3 regions of the Mesorhizobium sp. M0968 genome follow, and region 1 is predicted to be linked to each of the others. Evidence: predicted binding sites of a transcription regulator. Region 1 holds the regulator's gene; each other region holds the start of a gene.
What was found. The regulator LexA, encoded in region 1, represses DNA repair genes until DNA is damaged. The targets are predictions, from matches to a motif close to TGTTCNNNNTGTGTTCNG.
Positions count from the first base shown of each region.

Region 2: the regulator LexA is predicted to act here: its motif matches at 2,231-2,248, upstream of NKH67_RS05010 (ATP-dependent helicase).
Region 3: the regulator LexA is predicted to act here: its motif matches at 2,894-2,911, upstream of NKH67_RS21490 (ImuA family protein).

Region 1 covers NZ_JAMYNL010000014.1:49,470-54,000, forward strand. The annotation lists gene gltX (glutamate--tRNA ligase) at 1-250, opposite strand, end outside; gene NKH67_RS22085 (ComEC/Rec2 family competence protein) at 347-2,812, shown strand; gene lexA (transcriptional repressor LexA) at 2,806-3,540, opposite strand; gene kynU (kynureninase) at 3,988-4,531, shown strand, end outside.
Region 2 covers NZ_JAMYNL010000002.1:449,032-453,562, forward strand. The annotation lists gene NKH67_RS05005 (glucose/quinate/shikimate family membrane-bound PQQ-dependent dehydrogenase) at 1-2,037, opposite strand, end outside; gene NKH67_RS05010 (ATP-dependent helicase) at 2,290-4,531, shown strand, end outside.
Region 3 covers NZ_JAMYNL010000013.1:80,561-85,091, reverse strand. The annotation lists gene NKH67_RS21505 (cupin domain-containing protein) at 1-176, shown strand, start outside; gene NKH67_RS21500 (Dps family protein) at 223-720, shown strand; gene poxB (ubiquinone-dependent pyruvate dehydrogenase) at 824-2,557, shown strand; gene NKH67_RS21490 (ImuA family protein) at 2,943-3,701, shown strand; gene NKH67_RS21485 (Y-family DNA polymerase) at 3,616-4,531, shown strand, end outside.

The DNA.
Region 1 (4,531 bases):
GGCGCGGCGCGCGCTCGAACTGCGAGACAGGCGCGCCGTCCCAGGTGAGTCCGAGCCAGGAAAGTCCGTCGAGAATGGCTGCCGTCGCCGCATCCGTCGACCGCTCACGGTCGGTATCCTCGATGCGCAGCAGCATCGTGCCGCCCGTGTGCTTGGCGTACAGCCAGTTGAACAGCGCCGTGCGCGCGCCGCCAATGTGCAGATAGCCGGTGGGCGAGGGGGCAAAACGGGTGACGACCTTATCGGGCATGGAACTCTCAGGCGGGCGAAGGAAGTGGGTTTGCGGACTTTCGCGCGTTGCGCGTTCATGTAGCATAGGAGGTCGAGGGCGCAAGGGGCAGACCCGATGGCTGTGCGAGGCCGTGGTGCGGGCGAGGGCGAGGACGTTGGCAGCGACGTCAGCGAACGCTTGCTGTTTGCCGCTCCCCCGCCTGTCCTGCCGGCACCGGCATTGCTACCTGCTCCGCGCTTCGATGCTCCGTCGCTGCCGGCCAGCGACCCAGCAACGGTTCTCGTGCCCGCGGGCGAGCCCATCGTACGCCTGCCCAGGCGTTTCCGCCTCCCGTCACCGTCCCGTATCCGCAACAGCGTAACCACGGCGGCCGGTCTGGAACTCGACCGCGGCATCGCCTTCCTGCTGGTGCCGGTGTTCCTCGCATGCGGGGTGGTCGTTTATTTCGGGCTGTCGGTGGAGCCGGCCTTTCCACAGCCGATCGCAATCGCGCTCCTCGCGACCCTTTGTGCCGTCGTCTCGCGGTCATGGCCCAGGACGCGCCTGTGCTTCATGGTGGCGCTGCTCTGCGCGCTTGGCGTACTTGCCGCCAAGTTCGAGACATGGCGTGTCGGAACGCATATGCTCGGCTCCGAAATCTCGACGCGGCTGACGGGTCGCGTTGTATCGTACGAGCCCATGGCGAGCGGCCGCATCAGGCTGACAATCGATGTGATCTCAACGGCCAGGCCGACACTGCGCTACATGCCGGAACGGGTCCGCGTTTCGGCGATGAAGATACCGGCTGAGCTGACCGCCGGTTCCGAGATCACCGGCTATGTGCTGCTGCTGCCGCCGACCGGCCCGGTGCGGCCCGACAGCTATGATTTCTCGTTCGACAGCTATTTCGCCGGTATCGGCGGCAGCGGCTTTTTTCTCGGCAATCCGAAAGTCGTGTCGTCGGGCAGCATGCCGCTTGCCGCGCAGCTTTCTTCCGCGATCGAAGACGCGCGCGAATCCATCGCCGACCATATCCGCAGCCGCATCGGCGGTGCCGAGGGCGAGATTGCTGCTGCGCTGATCGTCGGCGTGCGCGCCGGCATTCCCGAGGAGATCAACGAAGCGATGCGGCGCACCGGCATCTACCACATCATCTCTATCTCGGGGCTGCATATGGCGTTGGTCGCCGGCACCATCATGGCGCTGCTGCGGGGTGCCTTTGCGCTGTTTCCCGATTTCTCATCGCGACGGCCGGTCAAGAAGTATGCCGCGGCCGCCGCGCTTTTTTCGATTGCGGCCTACCTCGTCTTTTCCGGCATTGTCGTGGCGGCCGAACGCAGCTTCATCATGCTGGCGGTGATGCTTATCGCCGTGCTGGTCGACCGGGCCGCGCTCACCATGCGCAACCTGGCGATCTCGGCCATCGCGGTCATCCTGGTGTCGCCGCACGAGGTGGTCGGTCCGAGTTTCCAGATGTCCTTCGCCGCGACGGCGGCCCTTGTCGGCGCCTATGCAGGCTGGTCCGATTACCGCGCCGGGAGGGCCACCACGCCGCCGCCGCGGCAGTCGCCGCTACGCCTTGCCACTCGAAAGGTCCTGCTGGGCATGTGCGGTCTGGCGATGACCTCGATCATTGCAGGGAGCGCCACGGCGCTTTTCGCCATATGGCATTTCCAGCGCGTGGCGCCGCTCAGCCTGTTCGCCAATCTGGCCATCATGCCCATCGTCTCACTGGTCGTCATGCCCTTCGCCGTTCTCAGCGCGCTGGCGATGCCGTTCGGTGCGGATGGCCCTTTCCTCTATGTCATGGGCAAGGGGCTGACGGCGATGATCGCCCTGTCCGGGTGGATCTCGGAGCGCTCGCCGATCGATGCGGTCGGGCTGATTTCGCTGAGATCCGTCCTTCTGGTGACGATCGCCCTCGTCATTGCCAGCATGGCGACGACGTGGTTGCGGCTGGCGGCACTTCCTTTTGCGCTCGCCGGCTTGCTGACGACAACGCAGACACGCATTCCCGACGTATTGGTCTCGGAGGACGCACGGCTGGTCGCGCTGTCGATCGGCAGCGGTGAACTCGCGGTCAACCGGGCACGCCCGAATGAGTTCACCATCGACAACTGGAAACGCGCGCTCACATCGGAGGCCATCGTCGCGCCGGAAACCCCTGGAAAGAACGACCCGCAATTCGACATTGCCGATCCGGCCGACCTGCCGCCGGGCATGCCGTTCATTTGCACGGACGGCCTCTGCCTTGCCAGGCATCCATCCGGCGCGATCATCGCGCAAGCCACGGACCGCGATACTGCGCGGCCAGCCTGCGCCTTTGCCAGCTTGATCGTCATCGACGACGCCACCGCCCATAACCCCTGCTACTACGACCGGCTGGTCCTCGTCGTCACCAAACGGCAACTGGCGCGCGCGGGAAGTGCCGCCGTCTATTTCGATCCACAAGCGGCAACACGCGCCGAGATCCGCTTCGCCGTCGAAAAATCATACCGGCCCTGGCACGTGCAACGGAAATTTTCACGCGCGGCACGGGGCCTGCCGCCATACCGCAGGGCCGACAATCCCAAAGCCGGCGCCAAGGGCGGAACTCAGTAGCGGCGGATCAGTCCGACGAGCTTGCCCTGCACCTTGACCCTGTCTGGTCCGAAGATGCGCGTCTCGTAGGCCGGATTGGCGGCTTCCAGGGCGATCGAGGCGCCCTTGCGGCGGAACCGCTTCAGCGTCGCTTCCTCCTCGTCGACCAGTGCCACCACGATCTCACCGGGGCTCGCCGTATCGGCATTGCGGATGATCACCGTGTCGCCGTCGAAAATGCCGGCCTCGATCATCGAATCGCCTTTGACCTCGAGCGCATAATGCTCGCCGCCCATGATCATATCCGGCGGCACCGAAATCGAATGCGTCTGGTGCTGGATGGCGTCGATCGGCACACCGGCAGCGATGCGGCCCATTACCGGGATCGAAACGGCGGCGACGACATCGTCGTCATTTCCGGCTGCGGGCACGCGCGACGATGTCGGCTTGCCCTGCCGAGGGGCGCCTTGCCCAAGGCTGCCCTGGATGACACTCGGCGAGAACTTGCGTGCCGCATTGAGGCCGGGGGCGATCGAGTCAGGCAGGCGTAGCACCTCCAGCGCACGGGCCCGGTTGGGCAAACGGCGAATGAAGCCGCGCTCCTCCAGCGCCGTAATCAGCCGGTGGATTCCGGATTTGGAAGCCAGGTCGAGCGCTTCCTTCATCTCGTCGAATGAAGGCGGGATACCGCTTTCCTTCAACCTTTCGTGGATGAACATAAGCAGTTCGTGTTGTTTGCGTGTCAGCATAGCGACCCCCAACAGAATCAGAAAAACAAACCCAGAACAAACACTATCTGTTCCAGTTGTGTTCCGCAACTGTTTAAAGTTTAATGAATGCGTTAAGGCTCGGGAAACAAACGACGTCCCCTACCGGCGTAACGCATTTTCACCGCCGCGAGCCTCATCGCCTTGATTCTGCTTTCGTTTGCGCCCTTCTGGCCTCCTAGAAGGCGGCACTGGCATCGGCCGTCGGTCGGCAAAAGGCACGGAATTGAACCCGTATCGACTGTGCGGTTTGGTCAATGCACCGTGAACGAAACGAACTCAAAACGCCAACCTCGGGTTAAGTCCCGGTTTCCACCGCCTGGTCAGGCTGCTTCTCGCCGGTGGAGCCTTGCTGCGCGCAACCAAGTAATGGAAGAACAGTCGATGCGTGTCCGGCGTTGCGTTGGATCTTGGGGGAGCAGACAAATCATGACAGGAATTCCCGATCTCGTGGCCATAAAGGCGATGGATGCCGCGGATCCGCTGCGCGCGATGCGCGACCGCTTTGTGTTGCCGCAAGGAGTGATCTATCTCGACGGCAATTCGCTAGGAGCTGCTTCACGTGCCGCTTTCGATGAACTGCACAAGGCCGCGACCGAAGAATGGTCGCATGATCTCATCCGCGCATGGAACACGGCCGGCTGGTTCAACATGCCGCTTGAACTTGGCGACCAGCTCGGGCGCCTGATCGGGGCCGCGGCCGGCCAGACAGTGGTCTGCGACACGACATCGGTCAATATCTACAAGCTGCTGCACGCCGCCATGGCCATGCGACCGGAGCGGCAGGTCATCGTCGCCGAGGGCGATAGTTTTCCGACGGACCTCTACATGGCCGAGGGTGTGGTTTCGACGCGAAAAGATACGCTGCTGCGCCTCTCGGGAGTCGACGCGCCGACCATCGAAGAGCTGATCGACGAACGCACCGCTGTGGTGCTGGTCAACCACGTCAACTATAAGTCGGGCGAACTGCGCG
Region 2 (4,531 bases), on a different contig from region 1:
CAGTGGCAATGGCGTCATGTCGTAGACGGTGCCGTTGCGATGCTTGTAGACGATCTTGCCGGTCCGAAGGTCGGCGCCCGCCACATAGCCCCAGGGCGGCGCCTGGCAGGGAATGCCGAGCGGCGACAGGAACGGCTTCAATATGACTGCGTAAGGCGCACCGTCATTGCGGTTCAGGCCCTGTTCGCTGCCCTTGGTGTCGCCGGGCGGCGGCACGTCGGCGCGCGGCACCAGCTTGGAGATGAACGCCAGGTATGTCGGCATGCCGAACATCACCTGCCGGACCGGATCGACTGCCACGCCGCCCCAGTTGAAGGTGCCGAAATTGCCGGGGTAGATCAGTGAGCCCTGCAGCGACGGCGGCGTGTAGCGGCCCTCATAGCGCAACTTCCGGAGCTCGATCCGGCAGGCCAGCTGGTCGAACATGGTAATGCCCCACATGTCGGCGCCGGTCAGCGGTTTCGGACTGAAGCTGAGGTCCGAGAGCGGCTGCGTCGGCGAGGTATGGTCGCCTTCGATCGCGCCGCCCGGCGCCGGCACTTCCTTGACCGGAACGATCGGCTCGCCGCTGCGCCGGTCGAGCACATAGAGGTCGCCCTGCTTGGTCGGCCCGACCAGCGCCGGCACCACGCCACTTTCCGTGGTGATGTCGACCAGCGTCGGCTGCGCCGGCACGTCCATGTCCCAGAGATCGTGGTGCACCGTCTGCCGCACCCAGCGCAATTGTCCGCTGTTGAGATCGAGCGCGGTGATCGAAGAGGAGAATTTCTCGTCATTGGCGCTGCGTCCGGCGCCGAGTTGGTCCGGCGTCTTGTTGCCGAGCGGCACATAAAGCAGCCCGAGCTTCTCGTCGACGCTCGCCGTCGACCACATGTTGGGTGAGTTGTTGGTGTAGGTCTGGTCCGGCGGCAGCGGCATCGTCTGGTCGGGATTGCCCGAATCCCAATTCCACAACAGCGCGCCGGTGTCGGCATCGTAGGCACGGATGACCCCGGACGGCTCCTGCGTCGAATAATTGTCGTTGACCGCGCCGCCGACGATGATCTTGTTGGCGACGATCAGCGGCGCCGAGGTCGAATAATAATAGCCCGGCTTCGGATATGGCATGTTGGCGAGCAGGTTCAGCGTGCCGCCTTCGGCGAAAGTCGGGCAGACCTGGCCATTCGCCGCATCGAGCGCGATCAGCCGGGCGTCGGATGTCGGCAGGTAGATGCGTGTGGCGCAGGGCTGGCCGGCGGCGACCTTGGCATCGGCATAATAGGCCACGCCGCGGCAGGTCTGGTGCTGGCGGTCCTTGTTGAGCTTGACCTGCGGATCGAAGCGCCATTTCTCCTTACCGCTCGCGGCATCGATGGCGATGGCGAAATTATGCGGCGTGCAGATGTAGAGCGTGTCGGCGATTTTTAGCGGCGTCACCTGATAGGTCGTCTCGCCGATGTCGTCGGGCCCTTTCACGTCGCCGGTGCGATAGGTCCAGGCCGGCTGCAGATTGGCAACGTTTTCGGCGGTGATCTGGTCGAGCGGCGAATAGCGCTGGCCGTATTGCGTGCGACCGTAATAGTGCCATTCGCCAGCCGGCACGTTGCCGCCAAGATCGGCCGTCGGCGTCACCTTGTCGGTGTTGAGTTCACCCGTAATATCCTTTGGATCGGTCGTCATCGAATAACCGGCGACGGCAAGCGATGCCAGTACGGCGAGGATAAGCGGTGCGCGTCCGTCGGGACCGGTAAGCCCGCGCCGCGCCCATGGCGTCAACAGCCATAGCGCGACAAGCACGATGATGCCGCCGCGCGGGCCGAGCTCCCACCAGTCGAAGCCGATCTCCCAAACCGCCCAGGCGAGCGTGCCGAGCACGATCGCCGCGTAGAGCCACAGCGCCGTGGATCTGCGCCTGTAGAGCAGCCAGGCCGCGACAAGGAAAGCTAGACCGACGATGACGTAGTACCAGCTGCCGCCCAGCGTCACGAGCCAGATGCCGCCGCCGCCAATCGCCAGGCCGATGAGGAAAAGGATCAGGGAGGTGATGACCACAGCCAAGACGGTGCTCCTTCGACTGGTGCGCTCCGCGACGCGTCCATGGGCAACCCCGCATTGCGTTCCTGCCCCCACGCAACTTTCTCCGGCCCGCTTCCACTGTCAAGCAAGCTCGGCGTTTTACGGTGCCGGCCCATCGCAAGCCCGGCGTTTTGGTTAGCAGACCCATCCAGATTGTGAGTCCACCGACTGGACAGAGAACAAAACGGAGACACTTCTGGCCTTTCGCTGCCGAATCACTACATTCGGGGGGAGATGTCCGGCTTTTCGGAAGACATGCCCTTTTTTGACGAACCGAACGCGCGGCCCGTGGCCCCGTCGGGCATTGCCGCGCGCGCCATGGCTGCCCGCAGCAACCAGAACAACGCGCCCGATTATCTCAACGGCCTCAACCCCGAGCAGCGGCTGGCGGTGGAAACCACCGAAGGCCCGGTGCTGGTGCTGGCCGGCGCCGGCACCGGCAAAACGCGCGTCCTGACCACCCGCATCGCCCACATCCTTGCCACCGGCAAGGCTTTCCCCTCGCAGATCCTCGCCGTCACCTTCACCAACAAGGCGGCGCGCGAGATGAAGCAGCGCATCGGCCTGTTGATCGGTGAAGGCAATGTCGAGGGCATGCCGTGGCTCGGCACCTTCCACTCGATTGGAGTGAAGCTGCTGCGCAGACATGCCGAGCTGGCCGGGCTCAAATCCGACTTCACCATTCTCGACACGGATGATGTCGTGCGCCTGATCAAGCAGCTTATCCAGGCCGAAGGGCTGGACGACAAGCGCTGGCCGGCCAAGCAGTTCGCCCAGATGATCGACGGCTGGAAGAACAAGGGCCTTGGCCCCGCCGACATCCCCGAGGGCGATGCCCGTGCCTTCGCCAACGGCAAGGGCCGCGAGCTCTACAAGGCCTATCAGGAGCGGCTGAAAACGCTGAACGCTTGCGACTTCGGCGATCTCCTGTGCCATCCGATCCGCATCTTCCGCGCCAATCCGGACGTGCTGAAGGAATACCACAAGCGCTTCCGCTACATCCTCGTCGACGAATATCAGGACACCAACACCGCCCAGTACATGTGGCTGCGGCTGCTGGCACAGCGGCCGCAATCCTCCCCCCTTGAGGGGGAGGTGCCCGCGAAGCGGGCGGAGGGGGTTGCCGCAGAAGGCACCGCTAGAGCGTCGAGCACTGCCGCCGGTAGGTCAAGCACTGCCGCACGGACCCCACCCGACCGGGCTTCGCCCGGCCACCCTCCCCTCAAGGGGGAGGGAAGCCCGCGCCTGTCCACCGTAAATATCTGCTGCGTCGGCGACGACGACCAGTCGATCTATGGCTGGCGCGGCGCCGAGGTCGACAACATCCTGCGCTTCGACAAGGATTTTCCCGGCGCCACCATCATCCGGCTGGAGCGCAACTATCGCTCGACCGCGCACATCCTCGGCACCGCCTCCCACCTCATCGCCCACAATGAGGGCCGCTTCGGCAAGACGCTGTTCACCGAAAAGATCGCCGAGGACGACGAGAAGGTGCATGTCCATGCCGCCTGGGATTCCGAAGAGGAGGCCCGCGCCGTCGGCGAGACCATCGAGGCTTATCAGCGCCAGAAGCACAATCTCAACGACATGGCGATCCTCGTCCGCGCCTCCTTCCAGATGCGCGAATTCGAGGACCGCTTCGTCACGCTCGGCCTCAACTACCGCGTCATCGGCGGCCCGCGCTTCTACGAGCGCCTCGAAATCCGCGATGCGCTGGCCTTCTTCCGCGTCGTCGCGCAAGGCGCCGACGACCTCGCCTTCGAGCGCATCGTCAACGTGCCGAAGCGCGGCCTTGGCGAGGCCACCATCCGCCAGATCCACGACACCGCACGCGCCCTGCGCATCCCGATGCTGGAGGCGGCGGCAAAACTCGCCGAAAGCGACGAGTTGAAGCCGAAGCCGCGCGCCGCACTGCGCGAGGTATCGGCCAATTTCGAGCGCTGGCAGAAGGCGCTGGAAACCACGCCGCACACCGAGCTCGCCGAGACCATTCTCGAGGAGAGCGGCTACACCGACATGTGGAAGAACGACCGCTCGGTTGAAGCGCCCGGCCGGCTCGAGAACTTAAAAGAACTGATCCGCTCCATGGAGGAGTACGAATCGCTGCGCTCCTTCCTCGAACACGTCGCACTCGTCATGGACGCCGAGCAGAACGCCGAGCTCGACGCCGTTAACATCATGACGCTGCATTCGGCCAAGGGCCTCGAATTCGAGACCGTTTTTCTCCCTGGTTGGGAGGAAGGTCTTTTTCCGCACCAGCGCTCGCTCGACGAGGGTGGCCGCTCCGGGCTGGAGGAGGAGCGCCGGCTTGCCTATGTCGGCTTGACCCGCGCCAAGAAGAACCTGCACATCTGGTTCGTCTCCAACCGCCGCATCCACGGCCTCTGGCAGTCGACCATCCCGTCACGCTTCCTCGACGAGTTGCCGGAAGCCCATGTCGAGGTCGCCGAGAGCGGCAACAGCTACGGCGGTTACG
Region 3 (4,531 bases), on a different contig from region 1:
TCTTTGACCAGGTATCGCCCGGGGACGTCGGCTACCGGTCGCTGATCAATGTGTTTCCGCGCAGCGTGCTGGCGCAGTCCTTTGGCATTGCGGAAGACCAGTTGCCGCATTTTCCCTACACCGAGATCGACCCGCTCCTCGTGCCGCGCACCAATCCCATCGACCCCGTGATCTAGCCGCCGTTCCCCTTTCAAACGCCTACCCAACCAGAAGGAATTCAACATGAGCAACCTGACCGCACCCCTGCTTACCCCCACCGACCTGGGCAATGGCGCCAGCCATGATATTTCGGCCGCCCTGACGGGCCTGCTGGCCGATACGTTCGCGCTCTATCTCAAGACCAAGAACTTCCATTGGCATATGTCTGGGCCACATTTCCGCGATTATCACCTAATGCTCGACGAGCAGGGCGACCAAATCTTTGCCATGACCGATGTGATCGCTGAGCGGGCCCGCAAGCTCGGTGGCACCACCCTGCGTTCGATCGGCCAGATTGCCCGCACACAGCGTATTGCCGACAATGATGCCGCCTTCGTTACCCCCGGCGACATGCTGGCCGAACTGGCCAGCGACAACCAGCAGCTGCTCGTGATCCTGCGGGCCTGCCACGGTGCTGCCGATGAGTACAAGGATGTTGCGACCACCAGCCTGATCGAAGTTTGGATCGACGAAACCGAGCGCCGCGTGTGGTTCCTCTACGAATCCAACCGTCGCGCCTGAGTTTGCACGGTGGTGCCGGCCAGTCCGGCGCCACTGCCCCTTGAGAGCCTGACCTTTCACCACGCCGCCGCTATGCGCGGCCACCGAGCCGGAACGATTTGCCATGAGCAGGAATGTTGCTGAACTGATGGTCGAGACACTGGCCGCCGCCGGCGTGAAACGGATCTATGGCGTGGTTGGCGACAGTCTGAACGGGTTTACCGATGCCTTGCGGACCCATGACGAGATCGAATGGATCCACGTTCGGCATGAAGAGGTTGCCGCCTTTGCCTCCGCAGGGGAGTCCCAGGTTACCGGGGAACTCGCAGTGTGTGCGGGGTCATGCGGCCCGGGCAATCTGCATCTGATCAATGGTCTGTTTGATGCCCATCGCAGCCGCACGCCGGTTCTCGCGATCGCGGCGCAGATTCCGACCGCTGAAATCGGTAGCGGGTATTTCCAGGAAACACATCCGCAGAACCTTTTCGCCGAATGCAGCCACTATTGCGAACTGGTGTCTGATCCGAGCCAGCTGCCATATGTGCTCGAAAATGCCATTCGCGCTGCCGTGGGCATGCGCGGCGTTGCCGTCGTGGTCATTCCCGGCGACGTCGCCCTGCGCGACGCCCCGCCTCGCGCTGTCGCCAGCCGGCAAAGTCTGCTGCCGTCTCTGCCCCAGGTTTACCCGGCCGATGCCGACATCGAGGCGCTGGCGCAACTGATCGGCGAGGCGCGCAAGGTGACACTGTTCGGCGGTCGCGGTTGTGCCGGCGCCCATGCGCCGCTGATGGCGCTGGCCGAGGCCCTGAAAGCGCCAATCGTCCATGCCCTGGGCGGCAAGGAATATGTCGAATACGACAATCCCCATGACGTGGGAATGACCGGGTTCATCGGCTTTGCCTCGGGCTATGAGGCCATGCACGACTGCGACCTGCTGGTCATGCTGGGGACCGACTTCCCCTACAAGCAATTCCTGCCGTCTACATGCAAAATAGCCCAGGTCGATATTCGACCCGAGAACCTGGGGCGCCGGGTACGTCTCGACGTCGGCGTGGTCGGCGATGTGGGGCTGACGATTGCCGCGCTCTTGCCCCATGTGCCGGCGCGCACAGACCGGGCCCATCTGGATAAATCGCTCAAGCGCTACGCCGCTTCACGCAAGGGGCTCGATGATCTGGCCGCGGGCACCGCAGGGCGCGGGCCGATCCATCCGCAATATCTGACCAAGGTGGTCAGTGACCTGGCAGCCGAGGATGCCGTGTTCACCTTCGATGTCGGCACGCCCACCATCTGGGTGGCCCGCTATCTCGAGATGAATGGCCGGCGCCGGCTGGTAGGTTCGCTGGCACATGGTTCGATGGCCAATGCCATGCCGCAAGCCATCGGCATCCAGGCGGCGCAGCCCGGCCGCCAGGTGGTCGCGCTCGCCGGCGACGGTGGCTTCTCGATGCTGATGGGCGACCTGATCACGCTGCGCCAGCAGAATCTGCCGGTCAAGATCATCATCCTCAACAATGGCGTACTGGGCTTTGTCGCCATGGAAATGAAAGCGGGCGGGTTTCTCGAAACCGGTGTGTCGCTGGATAATCCCGACTTTGCCGCCATGGCACGGGCCATGGGCATCCATGCCATCCGCGTCGAGGATTCGGGCGAGTTGCCCGGTGCAGTCGCCGACATTCTGGCCCATGACGGACCGGCCCTGCTTGATGTCGTCAGCGCCACACAGGAGCTGTCCATGCCGCCCACGATCACCAGCGCCGAAATGAAGGGCTTCGGCCTGTGGATGATCCGCGCCGTGATGAGCGGTCGCGGCGATGAGGTGATCGATCTCGCCGCGACCAATCTGCTGCCCCGCTAGGAAATGACCTCTTCTGAAGAGAAGTCCGCTGCGGGCCTATCGGACATGGGCTTCGTCCTTAATCACCCCGAGGTCTTTTTGCCTCGCCCTGTGGGTATTTGGAAGCTACAGGCAAGCAGGCGCGAGCGAAGATCGGTATCAGACTCAACTATCGGCATGTCCGAAATATGCTACAATTTTCGGACACTCCGCGGCGCCCAAAACTCCAAAATTGGAACTCGCATTTTCGCATTGAAGTATATGGCCCGATGGCCCGCGCTCTGGACTATCCGAGAGCATCGAATGCCTCCTTCCGCAGGGGGCACGACATCATCCCGGTTGACTCTTAACCAAGACGAGAACAAATGTAGAACATATCACGGGCTTTCCGCGTTTCAAGGGTCAGATGAGTGTATCGGCGCCCCCTGCTGTCATTTCCGAGCTTCGAGAACGAATCGCGCGTCTCGAAGGTGGAAATGCGCGCGCGCGTACGGTTTTGCCGTTCGGAGTGGCCGCGATCGACAGGGTTCTGCCGGGAGGGGGACTGGCTTTTGGCGGTCTGCACGAGGTCGCAGGCGGTGGCAATGGCGCCGTCGATGGCGCGGCCGCTGCACTCTTCGCTGCCGGTATTGCCGCGCGCACGGTCGGCAAGGTGCTGTGGTGCGTTACCCGGCCCGATCTTTTTGCGCCGGCAATCGAACAGGCCGGTCTTCCTCCAGGGCGGGTAATCTATGTCGAAGCCGGCGACGAAAAATCCATTCTCGCCTGTTTCGAAGAGGGTCTTCGCGGAGGTTTTGGCGCTGTCGTTGCCGAGATTGCCCGGCTTTCGATGACGGCCTCACGGCGGCTTCAGCTTGCCGCCGAAAGCTCCGGCGCCATCGGCATCGCCATTCGCCGCTGGCGTCGGCAGACGGAGGCAACGGATTTTGGGCAGCCAACCGCCGCCGAGACACGCTGGCGGGTGTCGGTCCTGCCGTCGACACCATTGCCGGTGCCGGGGATTGGACGGGCGCGCTGGCACGTTGAACTGATCCGATGCCGTGCAGGAGAGAGTGCAGATTTCATAGTGGAGGCTTGCGATGCCAAGGGTCGTATCGCTCTTCCTTCCGATGTGGCCGACAGACCGCTTCAGAAGGAAATCGGGCGACGCCGCGCCTCCGCCTGAGACGCCGCTCGTCCTCATCGGCCGTGACGGGCGCCGCCGTGTCGTGCTTGCCGCTGATGCTGCAGCCCACGCAGCGGGCCTGCGCATCGGCATTCCGGCGAGCAAGGCGCAGGCGCTGGTCCCGGGCCTGATCGTCCATGATGCCGAGCCCGATGACGACGCCATGGCGCTCGAGCGGTTGGCGCTGTGGGCGCTACGTCGCTATGCGCCGATCGTCGCCGCCGATCCGCCGGACGGTCTCGTGATCGACACGACCGGCGCCGACCATCTGCATGGCGGCGAGGCGGCAATGCTCACCGATATGGTGGAGCGACTTGGCGGCTCCGGTCTAGCCGCGCGTGCCGCGGTCGCTGATAGATGGGGTGCAGCCCACGCGCTGGCGCGCTTCGGCACGCGGCAGATCCTTGTGGTTCCATCCGGTGAGATCGCACAGGCGATCCTGCCTTTGCCGATCGCGGCGCTTCGCCTACCCGCCGTGACGATCGATGGTCTGCGTCGGCTCGGCTTCGAGACGATTGCGGACCTCGCCGCTACGCCACGCGCGTCGCTCGCCTTGCGTTTCGGACCGGAACCCGGTCGCCGCCTCGACCAGGCGTTCGGGCGGGTGAGTGAACCGATAGAGCCGATCCGACCGCAGGAAATCGTCGAAGTGCGCCGCAATTTTGCCGAACCGATCGGCGCGGCAGAGACGATCGCGCGCTATACGGGCAAGCTGGTGGCCGAGCTTTGCGCCGCACTCGAGACGCGAGGGCTTGGCGCGCGCCGGCTCGACCTTCTGTTCTTCCGCGTCGATAATCGGATCGAGGCGATCCGCGTCGGCACGGCAATGC